2 regions of the Listeria sp. MAN/IMW/UF464 genome follow, and region 1 is predicted to be linked to the other one. Evidence: predicted binding sites of a transcription regulator. Region 1 holds the regulator's gene; the other holds the start of a gene.
What was found. The regulator Rex, encoded in region 1, represses fermentation and respiration genes when NADH is low (regulators of the CRP and FNR family bind a similar motif). The targets are predictions, from matches to a motif close to TTGTGAAATATTTCACAA.

Region 1 (7,394 bases):
GTTTGCTAGTTGGTCGACACCACGTAACATGGCACGACGAGCATCTTCACTAAATTTAATATCTTTTGCCATTTTATATTTCCCTCCGATTATTTCTTTTTTTATTATTTAGTAATTGCTAAAATATCACTTTCACGTAAAATCAGATAGTCAGTTCCTTCATACGTCACTTCTGTTCCAGAGTATTTTGCGAAGATAACCGTGTCACCTTCTGCAACTTCAAGCGGTTCTTTTGTGCCGTTATCTAGCACTCGACCTGAACCGACTGCAACAATTTTCCCTGATTGCGGTTTTTCTTTGGCAGAGTCTGGTAATACAATCCCACTCGCTGTTTTTTCCTCTGCTTCAAGTACTTCAATTACAACACGATCTCCTAATGGTTTTAACAATGTAAATGACCTCCTCTGATATAATTACATTTTTCATTTTAGCACTCGACACATTAGAGTGCTAATACAGTTATTATGATACCAAACTAAATAAAAATTGCAAGCAAAAACGTTTAAAAATTAAAGAATTCTTATTTGCGGTAAAGCGTGATAACTAGTACAATAAGAAGAGCTATTTCCGCTATTTTTAAGCATTTAGCTGGAGCTTGTTTTTAGAAGGGATGCGTATTTTTTGGCTAAACGTTATATTACGATTGTATTAGTTTATTTATTATTACTATTTTCTGCATCTATTGGGATTCCCGTTGTTCAACATATTTTACTTAGTATGACTTCGATTTCTACAGCGGATGCTCAAACTTATGGGGTAATTACATGGTCGATTTTTTCTAATTTATTATCACTCGCCATTATTATTCCAATGCTTTATAGAAAACCAAAAGAAAATAAAATCGAACTCGGTGAAAAAACTGCGCCATTTCTGAGTATTGTGTGGATTATTGGTGGAGTGATTGGGTTATACGTAGCACAATTTATTTGTAGCATTATTCTAACGCTAATTTCTGGGAATATTGGTGAATCGGCAAACACAGAATTACTTGTTGATTTAACTAGATCGGCGCCTATTTTCTTGATTTTCATTTCAGTTCTCGGGCCAATTTTAGAAGAGCTTGTTTTTAGAAAAGTGGTTTTTGGTGGGCTGAGTAATGTGATGAACATTCATGTGGCTGCAGTTATTAGTTCGCTATTCTTTGGGCTACTTCACGGGGATATTTCCTTTTTACTTACTTATTTTGTCATCGGATTAATTCTTTGTTTTCTTTATACGAAAACGAAACGAATTGCTGTTTCGATGGGCGCACATATTTTAATGAATACCATTGTTTTGCTCGTGAGTCTTGGAATCATTGGAGGATAATATGAAAAATTCATTAATAAAGCAAAGTTTTCTTTATTTTGCGCTTGGTCTTGTATTTGTCTATTTTGTTATTGTTCGAGTGGCTGAATATGGTTATGATCTTGTTGCCTATATACTTATACTCATGATGTTAATTGATTTTGGTATTGGTATTGGCCTTATTATCACTGGGCTTAAAAGACGTAAAAAAAACCTGTAGAAAGTAAGTGTTGCTTACCTTCTACAGGTTTTTTTATTCTGTTTTCGCTGGATAGTTTTCCAGGAAATAGATTAACGTTTGTAATTCCGTTGTAAGATCGATATGGTGCACACGAACTTGTTTTGGAACGCTAATACGAGCTGGCGTAAAGTTTAGAATACCTTTAACATCTGCTTCAATTAAACGATCTACAGTTACTTGTGCTTCATCAGCTGGAACTGTCAGAATAACTACTTCCACACCATTTTCACGAACAATTTCTTCCATATCATTTAAGTGATAAATTGGAATGTCTTGTTGAACACTACCAACTTTCGCTGGGTCTACATCAAATGCAGCAACGATTTTGATATTATTGTTTTTCATGAAATTATAATGTAATAATGCTGTACCTAGGTTACCTACACCGATTAGTGCAACATTTGTCTGTTTGTCCTGACTAAGTGTTTTACTGAAAAAGTCGAGTATGTAAGAAACGTTATACCCGTATCCTTTCTTACCTAATGCGCCAAAGTACGAAAAATCACGTCGAATAGTCGCTGAATCAACTTTCACCGCTTCACTTAATTCCGCAGATGATACTCGTTCCTTGCCTGATTCATCTAGGTATTTCAAGTAACGATGATATAATGGTAAGCGTTTTGCTGTCGCTTGTGGAATTTTTGTTGTTTCCTCCATCATGCCTTCTGTCCCTTCTTCTTTTAAATTTTTTCTGAAGTTGAAGCTTTTGTGAACTGTACTTCCTTTCACATGCTTGCTTATATACTATAAACATTTCACAAGGAATGCACAAACTTTTTGCTCATGATTTTCAAGCAATAGTTTGTCCCGCAAAATATCTAGTGTTTTCCTTCTTTTCCATTCTACGCTAAAATCACAAATAATGCGAGTGTTTTCACAATCTGCCTTATACGTGAAGCCCTTCTTCTCTCATTGCGATTACTTGGCTTTTAAGATAAACTAGTAAGGAGAACGTTCGAGGAGAGAGATTATGATATTATTACAAGTTCAGCAAATTTCTAAATTCTTCGGTGCAGAAGTTATTTTAGATAATATTAAATTAGAAGTAAAAACAGGCGACCGAATTGCCTTAGTTGGCCGAAATGGCGCCGGTAAATCTACTTTACTTAAAATTATCGCTGGAAAAATGAGTTATGACGGCGGAACAATTTCTAAACCTAAAAGTGTCGAAATTGGCTATTTGGCTCAAAATACTGGCCTTGAATCCACGAAAACAATCTGGGATGAAATGTTAAGTGTTTTTGATTCACTTAGAAAAATGGAAGCAGATTTACGCAAAATGGAGCTTCGTCTTGGGGAACCTGAGCTTTATAATAATCCGGAAAAATATCAAGCATTGATGACCGATTACGATACCTTGCAACACACTTTTAAAGAAGTTGGTGGGTATACGTATGAAGCAGAAATCCGTTCCGTTTTAAACGGTTTACGCTTTTATCCAGAAGATTATGAAGTAGAAATCGCCTCACTCAGTGGTGGGCAAAAAACAAGGCTTGCGCTGGCTAAGTTATTACTCGCGAAACAGGATATTCTTGTTCTCGATGAACCGACAAACCATTTAGACATTGAAACACTAGCATGGTTAGAAACCTATTTGCAAAACTATCATGGTTCTTTACTTATCGTTTCTCATGACCGCTATTTCCTAGATAAAGTCGTTAACCAAGTATACGAAATTAGCCGCACAAGAATTGATCACTACAAAGGAAATTACAGTTCATTTGTTAGTCAAAAACAAGCTAAACTTGAACAAATGTGGAAAGAATTCGATAAACAACAAAAACAAATTTCCAAGCTAGAAGATTTTGTCGCTAGAAATATCGTTCGCGCTTCTACTACTAAGCGAGCTCAAAGCAGAAGAAAACAATTAGAAAAAATGGATGTACTCGCCCGACCTCAAGGCGACGAAAAATCGGCTCATTTTGGCTTCCAATTTGAAAAGCAAACTGGTAAAGATGTTTTAATGGTAGATGAATTAAGTATTGGTTACGCCAAAGACAAGCGCATCGCTTCCAATCTAACATTCGAAATGAAACGTCAAGATAGTCTAGCGCTCGTTGGTCCAAACGGAATCGGTAAATCTACCCTTCTTAAAACACTTATTCGTGATATTCCAGCTCTTAGCGGTGAATTTCATTTTGGAGCAGGTGTCAAAATCGGTTACTATGACCAAGAACAAGCTAAACTAACATCCAACAAAACTGTTTTGATGGAACTTTGGGATGATTATCCAGAATTAAATGAAGTGAACGTTCGAACAACACTGGGTAATTTCTTATTTTCAGATGATGACGTCCTAAAAAACGTTCAATCCCTTAGTGGTGGTGAAAAAGCTAGACTCGCTCTTGCCAAACTTACTTTACTTGAAGCCAATGTGCTAATTCTTGATGAACCTACCAACCATTTAGACATTGAAAGTAAAGAAGTTTTAGAAGCTGCTTTGATCGATTTTGAAGGAACGATTCTATTTGTTTCTCATGACCGTTACTTTATTAATCGCATCGCTTCAAAAGTAGTAGAACTAGCTCCAGAAAAAGCGACCGTTTTCCTTGGCGATTATGATTATTATCAGGAAAAAATCGCCGAAGCAAAAGAACTAGCGCGCCTTGATGCAGAAGATCGTCGTAAAAAAGGGGAACCTGTCGAAGCAACTGCCTCGGTTAGAAAACTAAATTATCAAGAAGAAAAAGAACAACAAAAACTACTTCGTCAAAGAAAACGCAAACTAGAAGAAGTAGAAAAGTCTATGGAAGAAACAGATAAAAAAATCGCCGAACTAGAACTTCAATTAACCAAACCGGAAATTTTTCAAGATCATGAGAAAGCTTTTGAAATTACGCAGGAACTTGATGTGGTAAAAGCACGTGGTGAAAAATTGATGGAAGAATGGGAAAAAGTAAGCGAAGAACTAGAATCTATGTAATCTACATAAAAAAAGGAGCTAACAATGAAAAAGATTTTAATTATTTCTGGTTCAATTATCGTTGGGTTACTTGTAATTATTAGTATTTGCGCAAGTTTTTACTTATATAGCTATGCACTATCTCGTGATAATTCAAGTATGAATGATAAACCGACTGCCGATCAAACTACAGAAACAGCCAAACTTGCGAAGAAAAATCGCCAAGAAAATACCGCTTGGATGGAGCAACAACGTCTAACAAAATGGACAGAAACCTCAGCAGATGGCTTGAAACTAGTCGCTAATTATTTAGAAGCACCCTCACCTTCCAATACAACCATTATTTTGGCACATGGTTATCGAGGGAAAAGCGGCAAAGTCGAAATGGCTGGTCTAGCAAGGATGTATAATCAAAAATTCGGCTACAATGTATTAATGCCTGACGCAAGAGCACACGGCGAAAGTGAAGGAAAAAATATAGGCTTTGGTTGGCCAGAACGTAAAGATTATGTTCAGTGGACAAACCAAGTACTCGATAAAAATGGCGATGATACAGAAATTGTCCTTCATGGTGTTTCCATGGGGAGTTCCACCGTCCTCATGACAAGTGCCGAAAAGCTGCCGAAACAAGTAAAAAGTATTATCGCGGATTGTGGCTATACTTCCATGGACGCCGAACTAGCTTATCAATTAAAAGCAATGTTTCATTTACCGAAATTCCCAATCATTCCAATGGCTAGTCTTATCAATAAAGTAAAAGAAGGTTTCTTTTTCAGTGAAGCAAGTGCGATTAATGCCGTAGCTGAAACTGATTTACCTATTTTCTATATTCACGGTGATTCAGATGCATTTGTCCCTACTTCTATGGTAGAAGAACTATATGACGCCACCAAAAGCTACAAGGAAAAATGGGTTGTAAAAGGCGCTGAACATGGTCAAGCATTCACTGTTGAGCCAGAAACTTACGAAGAAAAAGTCCGACAATTTTTAACTAAAACAATGTAAAAAAAGACTGCAATCAAAGTGAGAAATTACTTTGATTGCAGTCCCGGGCATGCGGAATTTAACTCCGCATGCTTTTTTAAATGTCTTCCAGCAATAAACCTGGATTTGCATTCATATCATAATTGCTTCGTTTTCCTTGTAAGAAACTCACTGTCCCTGCAGCGGCAATCATAGCCGCATTATCACCACATAACGATAACGGCGGAATAATCAGCTCGGTATCCGGAAGTTCTAATTTTACTTCTTGAATAAGTCGCTCTCTCAAACCTTGATTTGCCGCCACTCCTCCAGCAAGAAGCAATTGTTTCACGCCATGTTGTTTAGCTGCGCGAATCGTCTTACTTACTAAAACATCGACTACACTGGCTTGAAAACTAGCTGCCATATCATTAGGATTTGGTTCTTCCCCGCGCTGTCTTAAATTATGCAACGTATTAATAAAAGAAGACTTCAATCCGCTAAAACTAAAGTCAAACGAACCATCATCCATCATCGCCCGCGGAAAATGGAACGTGTCTTCACCATCTTTTGCAAGTTTATCAATTTGAACACCACCTGGATAAGCTAAACCAAGTGTACGCGCCACTTTATCGTATGCTTCGCCGGCCGCATCATCTCTTGTTTCCCCGATAATTTCAAATTCATTATCTGCTTTCATTAAAACAAGTTCTGTATGCCCACCACTGACAACTAACGATAAAAGCGGAAATTGAAATTCTGTTTCAAAGCGATTCGCATAAATATGTCCAGCAATATGATGCACACCAACTAAAGGCAAATTATGCATAAAAGCAAGTGTTTTTGCAGCATTGACGCCAATTAGAAGTGCACCGACTAAACCAGGTCCTTCAGTTACCGCCACCCCGTCTAAATCGTCCATCGTTACATTCGCTTGTTTTAAAGCTTCTTCAATCACGAGCGTAATTTGTTCCACATGATGACGAGATGCAATTTCTGGAACCACACCACCGAATCGCTTATGACTTTCAATTTGCGAAGCCACAACGCTAGATACTATTTCACAACCATTTTTCACAACAGAAGCAGCTGTTTCATCACAGCTCGATTCTATCCCAAGAATTAATGTATTTTTTTTCATAAGTCCACCCACATCACTAGCGCATCTTCTTTCGTATCCGGATAATAGTTTTTCCGAATGGCGCCGTCTTGAAATCCTAATTTCTTGTAAAGCCCTTGTGCTACATCGTTTGAAACGCGAACTTCTAATGTCATCCGAACAACACCGCGCTCTTTTGCAACACGAATCATTTCCCGTAAAAGTGCCTCGCCGTAGTGATTACCTTGAAAATCGGGATGAATCGCAATATTCGTAATGTGCCCTTCATCTAGCACCAGCCATACACCCGCGTACCCGACAACTTGATCCTTATAAGTCGCAAGTAAATAGTAGGCATATTGATTAATAATAAATTCATTTCGAAAAGCGGCTTCTGTCCAAGGTACTGTAAATGCAGCATTTTCTACATTCATAATACTTTTTAAATCCGCAACAGTTGCCTCTCGAAATACTAAGGCCGCGTCTAAACTCACTCAGAACCCCTCGATTCCAACCACTTGCTTTCCGCTTCTGCCAGTTTTAAATAATCTGGAACAAAATTGTCTGCTGGCTCACCGTCTAAATTCTCTGCCAGTTTTACAAGTGAGCTAGCCCGTGCATAAGTATAATCAGCTTGACTAAATACAGCACGTTCCCCTAAAACTTCCGTCACAGTAAGGCGAATTTGTTCCGTTAACGTGCCAACAAATAAAATTGCTTCCTTCTCCGCCGTTAATTGTTCAAGTAAATCAGTAAGCGCGATATGGCTATCGGCTACAACGTTTTTCATTACACCGTCACTTGCACGATAAACACCCGCATACACATTCATACGACGAGCATCCATCAAAGCAACGACTTTTCCGGGGAAGTATAAACCATTTTCTGCTAAAAGTGCTAAG
Region 2 (7,394 bases), 150 kb from region 1:
AAGCATCATAAATCCTTGATTGTTGAAGGAGTAGAAACAAAAGAACAGTTAAAGTTCCTTCAAGAAATTGGCATCCCCTATGCACAAGGTTACTATTTTCATTAATATGTAAAAAAAGAAAATCTGATTGGTTTCAGGTTTTCTTTTTTTGAATCAGTTGTTATTCTCCTTCCCCCCATGTAAAATAGAATAGAATGAAAAGGAGTGCTTGAAATGACTTTAAAATCAGGTTTTGACTATATGAATAACCCACTATTAAATAAAGGAACAGCTTTTACAAGTGAGGAAAGATTAAACTATAAATTAGACGGATTACTGCCGCCAATTATCGAAACAATCGAACAACAAGCTTTGCGCATCGAAAACCAACTAGAAAACTTAGAATCCCCTCTACATAAACACCAACTTTTAACAAACTTATATAACGAAAATCGCACACTTTATTATTACGTTGTTACCAAAAACGTGAGCGAATATTTGCCAATTATTTATACGCCAACGATTGGGGATGCGGTAATACATTATCATACAGACTATACCGCGCCTGATGAAGCTTTATTTATTGATGCTTTTACACCCGAAAAACTAAGAGCATCTGTTGAAAATTATGCGCAAAACAATCCAAATATTGATATGATCGTGATTACAGATGGTGAAGGCGTGCTCGGCATTGGTGATTGGGGCGTGAACGGCGTCAAAATAGCAGTCGGAAAATTAGCGGTTTATACGGTTGCGGCTGGCCTTTCCCCTGACCGTGTTCTCCCAGTTGTAATTGATGCAGGAACAAATAACAAAACACTACTTGAAGACTCGCGTTACTTAGGAAATAAACGTCCACGCCTGTCAGAAAGCGATTACGATACTTTTATCGCACAATTTGTGGAAGTCATGAGTGATTTTTTCCCAAGCGCTATTCTTCACTGGGAAGATTTTGGCCGGGCAAATGCAAGTCGTATCCTCCACAATTATCGTGATAAAATTTGTACGTTTAATGATGATATACAAGGAACTGGTGCGATGGTTGTTGCCGCTGCTCTTGCAACAATTAACGTTTCAAATATTCCTTTAAACAAACAAAAGATTATTATTTTCGGTGCTGGAACTGCTGGCATCGGTATTGCTGATCAACTCAGTGGTCAATTGATGCGCGAAACTGGTCTTCCTTTTGAAAGTGCAAAAAAACATTTTTACTTAATGGACCGTAGTGGTTTAGTGCTTGATAATATGACCGATTTAACGGATGGTCAAAAGAAATATGCGCATCAAGCTTCTGACTGGGCTAGCGTGCCTACTGATACATTAGAACACTTAGTTGAAGCAATTCATCCAACAATGCTAATTGGCTGTTCTGGCGTTACTGGAGCCTTTAAAGAGAGCATCGTTAAAAAAATGGCGGAGCATACAGAACGACCAGCAATTTTGCCGCTGTCTAATCCAACCAAATTAGCTGAAGCAACTGCCGCAGATTTGATTAAATGGACAGATGGAAAAGCGCTAATCGTAACAGGAAGTCCATCCAAACCCGTGACTTATCAAAATATTACCTATGAAATTGGTCAAGCTAATAACGCCCTTCTATACCCTGGGCTTGGACTTGGCGCACTTGTTACACGTTCTAAATTTATTACAGACGGAATGTTAGCCGCTGCATCAAGTGCCGTTAGTAATCAAATTTCTATAAACGAACTTGGAGCTGCCCTCTTACCACATGTTCGTACACTTAGAGAAACTTCCCGCGCGGTTGCTATTGCGGTAGCGAACCAAGCAATCAAAGAAAATATCCACCAAGTTGAGTTAGCAAGTGTCACAAAAGCTGTCGAACGTGAGATGTGGCAACCAACTTACAAAGGAGTTTAAGTATGTTTTATAAAACGAAGCAATTACTAGATCAACTTGTCCAAAACGGGTCCACTCCAGGAATTAGCTATCAAATCAAAACAAATAACCTCGAAGAAAATAGAATAATGGGTTTAAAATCCGTTTTCCCTGAAGCACAAATCCTCCCTAGAACGACAGACAACATTTATGATATTGCTTCTTTGACCAAGGTAATTGCTACGACAACACGTGTATTACAACTTATTGAACAAAAACATTTCCAGTTAGAAGATCCAGTACAATCCTATCTTCCTGATTTTAAGTACGAGAATGTTACTATTTTACATTTACTCACCCATAGCTCTGGCCTTGCACAAAATATTCCAAACTACAAAATGGATGCTAAAGAAGATGTTAGAAGCTATGTTTTTGCAACGGCTCAAGTGAATTCACCTGGAACTCAGGTCACCTATGCTGATGCTAATTTTCTCTTGCTCGGTTATTTGATTAGTAAATTTGATGGAAATTATGAGCAATCAATTCAAAAAAACATCTTAGAACCGCTGAAAATGTCACACACTAGTTTTCATCCAACTGATAAAAGCCAAGTCATTCCAACTGAACTAGACCAAACGCGCGGTTTAATCCAAGGTGATGTGCACGATTTCAAAGCCTGGACCGCCAAATCGGGCACTGGACACGCGGGACTTTTCAGTACACTCGCGGATCTTTCAAAATTTCGAGATGCGCTAATTTTACAAAACGGCGCCCCTATTCTTACTGAAAAAACACTACAAATAATGCAAATTAATCATACGCCTGGGCTAAACCGGACGCGCGGCCTTGGCTGGGATCTCCGCGGCGACTCTGTTTTATATCATACAGGATTTACTGGCACTTTTATGGTGCTCGATTTACAAAATCAAGCAAGCCTCATCGTTTTATCTAATCGCGTTCACCCAAGCCGTGCCAACCCTAATTTTGTCTTAAAAAGAGATAGCATAGTCGATACTTTTTTAGAAGAAGTGACTGCAAACAAAGAAGTCTAGCCTTAACGCTAGGCTTTTTTTTCTATAAAAAACTGTATTAACACAGCCTTTCAAAGCCTTTTTTAGTTATATAAAAGAAATTTATTTTCTTTCCATTTTTATATTGTTTTCGTTTTCACAAAGGAGTATGCTGTTCAATGAAGAAAGATTCTAAGAACAAGTTTCTGATTGTAAGTGAAAAGAAACACAATTGAAGGAGGAAATATTAATGACAAAAGCATGGGATGGTTTTAAAGGAACCGCATGGCAAGAAAACATTAGTGTAGGACAATTTGTTCAAGACAACTACACTCCTTATGATGGCGATGAAAGCTTTTTAGAAAAGAGCACACCAAGAACAACTAAACTTAATGAAAAAATAAATAAACTTGTAGAAGAAATGGACGCAAAAGGTGGCGTTCTTGATATGGATAACGCAATCGTATCAAACGTTGCCTCTCACAAAGCTGGTTACGTGGACAAAGAAAATGAAGTAATCGTTGGTTTACAAACAGACAAACCTTTCAAATTAGCATTTATGCCAAATGGTGGTCTTAGAACTGCAGAACAATGTTTAACAGACAATGGCTATTCTATCGACCAAGAATTACATGACTTTTATGTAAAAAACCGTTCCACTGCAAATGATGGTATTTTTAGAGCATATACGGATGATATTAAACGTGCGCGCCACTCGCATATCGTTAGTGGTCTTCCAGATGCATACTCTCGCGGAAGAATCATCGGCTTATACCAAAAACCAGCACTTTACGGAGTGGATCGTTTAATCGCTGAAAAACAACAAGATTTGAAAAAAATTGCGATTTCTTCTGATGAAAATATTCGTCTACGTGAAGAAATCTGGTTACAAATCAAAGCACTTAAAGACTTAATCGTTTTAGGTAACGAATATGGCTTAGAACTCGGCCGTCCCGCTGAAAACGCAACCGAAGCTGTACAATGGACATACATGGGCTACCTTGCTTCAATCAAACAAGCAAACGGTGCTGCAAGCTCATTTGGTCGTATTCCGATTTTCCTTGATATTTACATCCAACGTGATTTAGAAAAAGGAATTATCACAGAATTCGATGCACAAGAATTAATCGAACAATTAACTTTAAAATTAAGAATGGTCCGTTTTGCAAGAACAGATGGTTACAACGAGCTTTACGCTTCCAACCCAACATTCGTAACAACTTCTATGGCTGGTATGGGGGCAGATGGTCGTCACCGCGTTACAAAAACAGATTATCGTTTCTTACACTGCTTAGATAACCTAGGAAACTCAGCAGAACCAAACTTAACTGTCCTATGGGATGCTCGTTTACCAGAAAGCTTTAAAGAATATTGTATGAAAATGAGTGTAAAACATTCCTCCATTCAATATGAAAATGATAAATTAATGCAAGAAGAAGGCTACGGCGATATGCAATGTATCAGCTGTTGTGTGAGCCCACTTAACCCAGAAGCAGACAAAGACAAAGGTGAAACTCATAACCTGCAATATTTCGGAGCTCGTGTCAACGTACTAAAATGTCTTCTAGGCGCTATCAACGGTGGTAAAGATGATCTTCATAAAAACCAAGTATTCGACGTTGTAGAACCAATTACAACAGAATACCTTGAATACGACGAAGTTCTAGATAAATTCGATAAATCAATGGACTGGTTAACAGACACTTATGTAGATGCAATGAACATCATTCACTTTATGACAGACAAATACAACTACGAAAGCATGCAAATGGCCTTCCTACCATCAAAAGTAACTGCCAACATGGGATTCGGTATTTGTGGATTCGCGAATGTAGTAGATAGCTTAAGTGCGATTAAATATGCCAAAGTAAAAACCATCCGCGATGAAGATGGCTTTGTATATGACTATGAAGTAGAAGGCGACTTCCCTCGTTACGGTGAAAATGATGACCGTGCCGATGACATTGCCGTAATGGTTCTAAAAATGTTCAAAGACAAATTAGACTCCCATAAACTTTACAAAGATAGTGAAGCAACTGTTTCTGTTTTAACAATCACTTCAAACGTTGCTTATTCTAAACAATGTGGTAACTCCCCAGTGCATAAAGGACCTGTATTCGATGAAAATGGTAAAATCATCAAAGAACCAGAATTCTTCAGCCCAGGAGCTAACCCTTCTAACAAAGCAAAAGGTGGTTTCTTAGATAACCTTGCCAGTCTTTCTAAATTACCTTTCCACTATGCAAATGATGGAATTTCCTTAACAATCCAAGGAGCTCCAAAAATGTTCGGTAAAACAACCGAAGAACAATACCATAACCTTGTTGGTATTCTTGATGGTTACTTTACAAAAGGTGGTCAACACATCAACTTAAACGTTCTTAACCACGACGAAGTAATCGAAAAAATCAAAGCTGGTATCCCAGTAATCTTACGTATCAGCGGCTACTGCTTAAATACAAAAGATCTAAACGAAGAACAAAAAATGGAACTTTGCCAAAGAATGTTCCACGAAAAATTAATCGGTTAATAATAAAAAGTACCAAGTCTGATTTTCCAAGACTTGGTACTTTTTTTATATGTTCGACACTTCCGCCGCGTAAGCCCCAGCCGTGTGTCCAGTCACTAATGCACACGTAATATTATAACCACCCGTGTACCCATTAATATCAAGTATTTCCCCGCAGAAAAACAACCCTTCCATCAATTTAGACTGCATCTCTTTTGGTTTGATTTCCTTCACAGAAACTCCGCCGCCTGTTACAAATGCCTTCTCAAAATCAAGCGTGCCATTTACTTCAAAAGTGAAATCCTTTAATAACTGGATAAATTGCTCAATTTTTTTCGGGCTTACTTGTTTGTATTCAGCCGTCTCATCCAGTTCTGCTTTTTCCAGTAAAAACAATAATAGTTTTTCTTGTAAAAGCGAACTTAATGAATTTTTCAATGCTTTTTTTGGGTTTTCTTCTAGCAGCTTATAAACCTCTTTCGAAAGTTCCGCAGCTGATACATTCGGGAACAAATCAAGACGCATTTTCACCGCACCCGCGCCCGTTTTCTTTAGTTCACGAAGGACAAACATACTACATCTAAGTGCTGCTGGTCCAGATACGCCAAAATGGGTAAAAATCATATCCATTTGATGCGTAATAATCGGCTTTCCTTTTGCATTTAAAACAGACAAAGATACATCCCGAAGCGACGTCCCTTGTAACACTTTTTGCTTAATAAAAGGCTCACTGGACGTAATCGGCACTTCTGTCGGATATAGCTCTGTAATCGTGTGTCCTGCTTTTTTCGCCCAAGCATAGCCATCTCCTGTCGAGCCCGTCCGAGGAACAGATTTACCACCCACTGCGACAATTACTGCGCTCGCTGAAATCTCTTGCCCGTCTTTTAGCGTCACACCTTTTACATGGCCATCCTCGTAATCCACTTGCTTCACAGCGGTTTGCATGTAGATTTTCACGCCAAGCTTTTCCATCCGCTGAATCATCGCCTCAGCAACAGAACGCGCGCTGTTTGATACCGGAAACATTCTGCCGTGATCTTCTTCTTTTAGTGCCACACCAAGTCGTTCAAAAAAACGAATAATATCTTCATTGTCAAACGCATGAAACGCACTATATAAAAAGCGACCGTTACCCGGAATATGTTTAATGATTTCTTCTGCTGGACGCCTGTTCGTTACATTACAACGTCCGCCACCAGACATAATTAATTTACGCCCTAACTTCGGTCCTTTTTCAATTAATAAAACTCGTTTGTTTTTCTCCGCTGCACTGATTGCTGCCATAAGTCCTGATGGTCCGCCACCAATGACAATTACATCATAATCCATTGTCCCGCTCCTTTACTTTATCCGAGTATAAGTATAGCAAGCATTCATCTCACTGCCAAGCTTTTTTCACCAAACAAAAACCCGAGAAAATTCTCAGGTTCGTCGTTTATTCTAATTTCGATTCATATTGGTAAAAATGAGGAGTAATCTTAGAAGTTCAAGTACCGCAACAGCCATCGCAGCAACATAAGTCATCGCCGCAGCACTAAGTACTTTTTTCGCTTGTGGAAGTTCCGATGATGATACTAGTCCGCCACTTTCTAATTGAACAAGCGCACGTTTACTAGCGTCAAATTCAACAGGCAGGGTAATTAATTGGAAAAGCACCCCTACTGCCATCAAAATAATCCCTAATAGCATAAAACTAGCTACATTTGCGAGCATCCCGATAATGAGGAACACCCAAGAAATATTCGAACTAAACATCGTTACAGGAACGAGCGCGGAACGAAAACGCATAAACGCATAGTCCTGTTGATCTTGAATCGCGTGCCCTACTTCATGGGCTGCAACTGCTGCCCCAGCGATAGAACGACCGCGGAAATTAGCTTCAGAAAGAAACACGGCTTTTTTTCTAGGATCATAGTGGTCACTTAACATCCCTTTTGTTTCATGAACAGGAACGTTGGTTAATCCATTTGTATCCAAAATATGACGTGCAACCTCGGCACCAGTTAAACCATTTGCCACACCAACTTTGGAATACTGGGCATAGGTAGTTTTAACTC

Region 2: the regulator Rex is predicted to act here: its motif matches at 3,040-3,057, upstream of pflB (formate C-acetyltransferase).

What each region holds. Positions count from the first base shown of each region.
Region 1 covers NZ_JBZWZP010000002.1:241,473-248,866, reverse strand. Annotated here, with positions in the region: gene groL (chaperonin GroEL) at 1-72, opposite strand, end outside; gene groES (co-chaperone GroES) at 105-389, opposite strand; gene AC4PG0_RS08470 (CPBP family intramembrane glutamic endopeptidase) at 622-1,308, shown strand; partial or broken gene AC4PG0_RS08465 (DUF4305 domain-containing protein) at 1,310-1,514, shown strand; gene AC4PG0_RS08460 (redox-sensing transcriptional repressor Rex) at 1,541-2,188, opposite strand; gene AC4PG0_RS08455 (ABC-F family ATP-binding cassette domain-containing protein) at 2,499-4,451, shown strand; gene AC4PG0_RS08450 (alpha/beta hydrolase) at 4,476-5,435, shown strand; gene tsaD (tRNA (adenosine(37)-N6)-threonylcarbamoyltransferase complex transferase subunit TsaD) at 5,512-6,534, opposite strand; gene rimI (ribosomal protein S18-alanine N-acetyltransferase) at 6,531-6,986, opposite strand; gene tsaB (tRNA (adenosine(37)-N6)-threonylcarbamoyltransferase complex dimerization subunit type 1 TsaB) at 6,983-7,394, opposite strand, start outside.
Region 2 covers NZ_JBZWZP010000002.1:392,911-400,304, reverse strand. Annotated here, with positions in the region: gene AC4PG0_RS09200 (EAL domain-containing protein) at 1-105, shown strand, start outside; gene AC4PG0_RS09195 (NAD-dependent malic enzyme) at 214-1,857, shown strand; gene AC4PG0_RS09190 (serine hydrolase domain-containing protein) at 1,860-2,867, shown strand; gene pflB (formate C-acetyltransferase) at 3,076-5,355, shown strand; gene AC4PG0_RS09180 (BaiN/RdsA family NAD(P)/FAD-dependent oxidoreductase) at 5,401-6,666, opposite strand; gene AC4PG0_RS09175 (zinc metallopeptidase) at 6,778-7,394, opposite strand, start outside.